DNA from 2 places in the Pseudonocardia sp. DxW genome. Region 2 is predicted to be linked to the other one. Evidence: predicted binding sites of a transcription regulator. Region 2 holds the regulator's gene; the other holds the start of a gene.

Region 1 (2,392 bases), on a different contig from region 2:
GCGGCCCTCGGCCCGCTGGTACGGGTCGGTGTTGGTGCCCATCGCGACGTGCTCGCGCCGCCAGCCCGGGCGGGCGAGCTCCCGTTCCAGGACCCGGGCGACGTTGACCTTGACCACGATCTGCGAGTCGAAGTCCGTGCCCGCATCCAGGTCAAGGTAGGTGTGTGTGTTCCGGGCGAAGCAGTTGTGGCTGACCACGCCTGCGGCGACGAAGTCGCCGGTGCCGGTCGTGATGTCGAACATCGGCACGATGTCACCGGTGTCCTGCACGTCGACCACCCGGGGCGCGCCGTCCCGCGGTTCCTCGACGAGCGCTCCCGCCACGTCCCGGACCCGGGCGAGGGCCGGATCGGCCACCGCGACGAGACGCAACTGCTCCGCGGCCCCGCCGAGCACCCGCAGCGACCGTCCGCCCGGCCGGCCGGCCGGCTCGGAGGCGACCCGGAACCCGAGCCTGCGCAACGCGCCCACGGTCACCCGGGTCAGCTGCTCGTCGCCCGGGGTGATCCGCAGGACACCCGCGGACACCTCGCCGCTCGCGTCGAGCACTCCCCCGAGGAAGCCGGCGGACCAGCCCGGCCCCGGCCGCTCCGGCCACACCGTCGGCGAGGGGGCGGCGCGGTGCGGTGCCCGGGTGTCGGAGGCGTGCCGCGCCGATGCCGCCTGCCGCGCACCCGCCGGACCGGCGCCCGCCGGGACGCGGCCCGCGCCGGCCGCGCCGGGACGGTTCGCCGCGCCCGTGCCGGTGGCGTCCGCGCCGCCCGGGCCGCCCTGGCCGCCCGAGGTGAGCAGGTGGTGCGCACGGGCCAGTGCCTCCAGCTCGACCCAGTCGGACGGGAACGGCTCCGCGGACCCCCTGCTGCGGACCGCGTCGGCCCGGACCAGCCCGCACAGGTACCCCTCGGCCCAGCCGGCCGGGTGGCCCTCCGCGGGCATCGCCGCCGCACCGGGCCCGACCAGCGCCGATCCGGCGGTCAGGTGCGGCCGGTCCGCCGACGAGCGGCAGCGCCCCGGCCGGACGTGCGCCCAGCCCTCCCGGGTCAGGAACCGGTGCTCGGCCGACGTCACGAGGACCGTCCCGTCGTCCAGGGACACCCGCTGTGCGCGGCGCCGGGTCGACCAATGGGCCAGCACCGGGGTGCGCACGAACCGGCGCCTGCCGTGCCCGTCGGTCACGGTGCCGATCACCTCGTCGCCGGGGCGGAGATCGGCGATCGGCCGGGACCGGCCACCGGCGGTCAGCACCGGGGTGTCCCCCCGCAGGCAGTACGTGCAGGCGTGGGCGCATCCCCGGTACGGGTTCACCGTCCACCCGAAGGGCACCGGCGACGACGGCCCCACCCGGTTCAGCGCCGAACGCGCCTCCACCTCGTGGAAGACCGCGCCGGCGAACTCGGGGGTCCGCACCGAGCGCAACAACCCGGCCATGCCCGGCAGCACCGCATCCGCCCCGACCCCGTCGGTTCCCACCTGCTGTCCGCTCCACCGCACGGGCATCAGTCGAACACAAGTTCGAACAACGGGCAACCGGTCGTCGCCCGGCAGTGCCCTCCGGGCGAGCACCGCTCCGGCGCCGGGTGATCACTTGCGAGGATGCCGGGGTGCACCCCGACGATCCCGACCGGTCCGCCGGTGACGTGCGTCCGGACCGGGAACCCGGCGGGCGTCGGCGGGCGGACGGGACGGGCAGGCACCAGCGGCCGGAGTCGCCGCCGCGGTCCGCCGGCGCACCGGACGAGCCGGCCCCGGCCGGGGGCCGTACGGCCGGCCGGCCGGCCGTACCGCGCTCCGGCGGCACCGGTGGGGGTACCGGCGCCCGGCCGTACGACGCGGACGGCCCGCAGCGCGGCGCCCGCCGTGGCGCACCGGGCCCGTACGAGCGCGATCCGGCGCCGGGCGGGCCCGGTGCTGAGCGGCCCGGTACTGAGCGGCCCGGTACTGAGCGGCCCGGTGCCGGGCCCGGCCCGGCCGCGGCCCGGCCGTGGGCGGCCGGACCCGGTGCCACGGGGGGCCGTCCGCCGGGCACCGCGCCGCAGCCCCGCCGCAGCGGTCCGGCCGGGCACGGACGCGGGGACCGCGATGCGGGGGCCCGTCGGTGGGCCGGCCGGGGCGACACCGGCGGGACGTACGGCCACGGCGCTCACGACGAGGAGACGCCCACGTACCGCCGCAGCCGGGCGGAGACCGGCGAGTACCCGGCCGCGGCGCCGGAGGCCACCGGGGCACAGGTCCGCGACACCGCGCACGGTCCCCCGGCGGACCGGACCCGCGGCCTGCCGGACGGCGGCGGGCGTCGCGTCCGCGGGTCGGCACCGGCCGCGGAGGACGCCGGTCCCGACGACGACGCCGGGATCGCCGGGACCGGCCCGGTCACCGCCGGATCCGCCGCTGC
Region 2 (2,392 bases):
GCTGCTCAGCCCGCTCCGGCCGGGCTCAGTGGCCGGCCGGCAGCACGCTCTGGACGACCACCGACGGCGGTGTCGACACCGCCGCCACCACCGCTGCCGAGACCTCCGCGAGCAGACCCAGCCCGATCACCGTCGCCGCCGAGGCGAGCCCGATCCCCAGTCCCTGGACGGCCCGCCGCAGCACGCCACCGGGTGCCGCCACACCCCGCGCCCGGGCGACCGACCACCCCGCTCGCGCCGGCCACGCCAACCGCACCGGCCGCACCGACCACGCCGGCCGCACCGGCCGCGCCGACCGCGCCGACCGCGCCGACCGCGCCGGCTGCACCGGCCGCGCCCGTTGCGCCCGTTGCGCTGACCGCGTCGGCTGCATCGGCCGCCTCGACTGCTCAGTTCGCCCCGGGCTCGCCGGCGGCACGGATCGCGCCTGCCGCCCGACCTCCCACGGCCGGACCTCGGTCACCACACCCATGCCGCTCGCCTCCCTGCCCGCACGGGACGCCCGCCCCGGACACCCCGACGCTCGAATCGATGTTCGATCGAACGCCTGTGCGATGTTCTACCACCGGTGCCCGACGGAATCCACGACACGCGGGTGACGAACTTCGAACGCATGTTTGGCGGACCGGCCGAAGGCGGCTAGTGTCCGTGCCGGTACATCCTCGAGGAGGCGAATGCGATGGCAGCGGACGAGTCCGGAGGCGGTGCGTCCCCCGGGCGGGGTTCCGCCGACGTCCGGGAGTTCCCCGAGCCCCCGGCCGACACGCGCGGTCTGACCCCGCGGCAGCGGAAGGTCCTGGCGGTGATCCGGGACTGGGTCGACCGCTACGGCTACCCGCCGAGCGTGCGGGAGATCGGCGACGCGGTGGGGCTGACCTCCACGTCGTCGGTGCACCACCAGCTGCGGACCCTGGAGCGCAAGGGATTCCTGCGCCGGGACCCGAACCGGACCCGTGCGGTCGACGTGCGCAGCCCCGACCAGACCGCCGCGGGCGACGGGACCGACGCCGACACCGAGGCAGGGCGCTCGGAGCGGCCGGCACCCGCGTTCGTGCCGCTGCTCGGCGACATCGCCGCCGGTGGGCCGATCCTGGCCGAGCAGGCCGTGCAGGACGTGTTCCCGCTCCCCCGCGAGATCGTCGGCGAGGGCACCCTGTTCCTGCTGAACGTCAAGGGTGACTCCATGGTGGACGCGGCGATCACCGACGGGGACTGGGTCGTCGTCCGGCAGCAGCCGGTCGCGGAACAGGGCGAGGTGGTCGCGGCGATGATCGACGGCGAGGCGACCGTCAAGACGTTCCGGCGCCGGGACGGTCACATCTGGCTGATGCCGGCCAACGACGCCTACGAGCCGATCCCGGGTGACGAGGCGTCGATCCTGGGCCGGGTCGTCGCGGTGCTGCGCCGGCTCTGAGCCGACCCCCGGGCCGGGGCACGGTGCCGATCCCGAGCCGGGGCACGGTCACCGCCTGCGGCGGCCGTGCAGCGCCATCGCCCCGACCCCGGCGAGCAGCACCGCGACGACGACCGCCATCCCGGCCGCGGCGGGCAGCCACGGCGGGAAGGACCGGACGTCGGGTGCCTCCGCCGGCTGGGCCGCGACCGGTGCGGCCGGTGCCGTCGCGGCGGCAACCGCACCGGCGACCGACCGGATCGCGGCCGGTGACAGGCCCCGCGCCTCGGTGGCGGAGTGCAGCGTCCCGCGGCCGTCCAGAGCCACCGCCTCGCCCTGCGGCTCACCGGGCAGCGGCACCTGCAGCGGGGCCCCGCCCAGCGCCCCGACCAGGACGTCCCCGGTCACCGGGCCGTCGGGCAGCGGGAACAGCCAGGCGTCGGTGTAGGTGCGCAGGGCCGCGGCCCGCCCGCCGTCCGCCGCGACCGGTCCGACGGCGCCGCCGGTGATCGTCCGCGTGCCGACCGCGCCCAGCGGGCCGCCGATGGTCGCCGAGTACGGCAGGACGGCGTCGGCCACCCGTTCCAGCGCCACCGCCGAGTCCTCGGTGAGCGGCTCCGCGGGCCGGTACAGCCCGGCCGCCCCGGTGGTCTTGTCCACGATCAGCGGGGTCCCGTCGTCGGCGAGGAGCACCGCCTCGGCGTCCCGCGGACCGTCCGGGTAGACGAGGTCGTAGCTGCGGGGCGGTCCGTCGACCGGCAGCACGACCAGGCGCACCGACTCGCGGCGCGCCGTGTTGTCGCCGATGTCGGCGAGCCAGAGCCCGCCGTCCGGTGTGCGGCCGAGATCCTCGACGTCGGTGACCCGCACCGGGGCGTCCCGTTGCGCCGTCACCGTGCAACCCACCGGATCGAGGGTGAACACCTCGGCGGTGCCGCCGCCGTCGACGATCGCCTGATAGTGCTGCGGCGGCTCCCCCGGTGCGCCGTCGGTGACGAG

Evidence for each region. The regulator LexA, encoded in region 2, represses DNA repair genes until DNA is damaged. The targets are predictions, from matches to a motif close to CGAACACGTGTTCG.
Region 1: ACVJO7_RS03285 (intein-containing Rv2578c family radical SAM protein) is a predicted target of LexA. The motif match lies at 1,502-1,515, and genes of this name have one in related genera.

Annotation. Positions count from the first base shown of each region.
Region 1 covers NZ_JBZFLK010000002.1:92,940-95,331, forward strand. The annotation lists gene ACVJO7_RS03285 (intein-containing Rv2578c family radical SAM protein) at 1-1,470, opposite strand, end outside.
Region 2 covers NZ_JBZFLK010000007.1:24,025-26,416, forward strand. The annotation lists gene ACVJO7_RS12500 (hypothetical protein) at 26-202, opposite strand; gene lexA (transcriptional repressor LexA) at 680-1,414, shown strand; gene ACVJO7_RS12510 (hypothetical protein) at 1,463-2,392, opposite strand, start outside.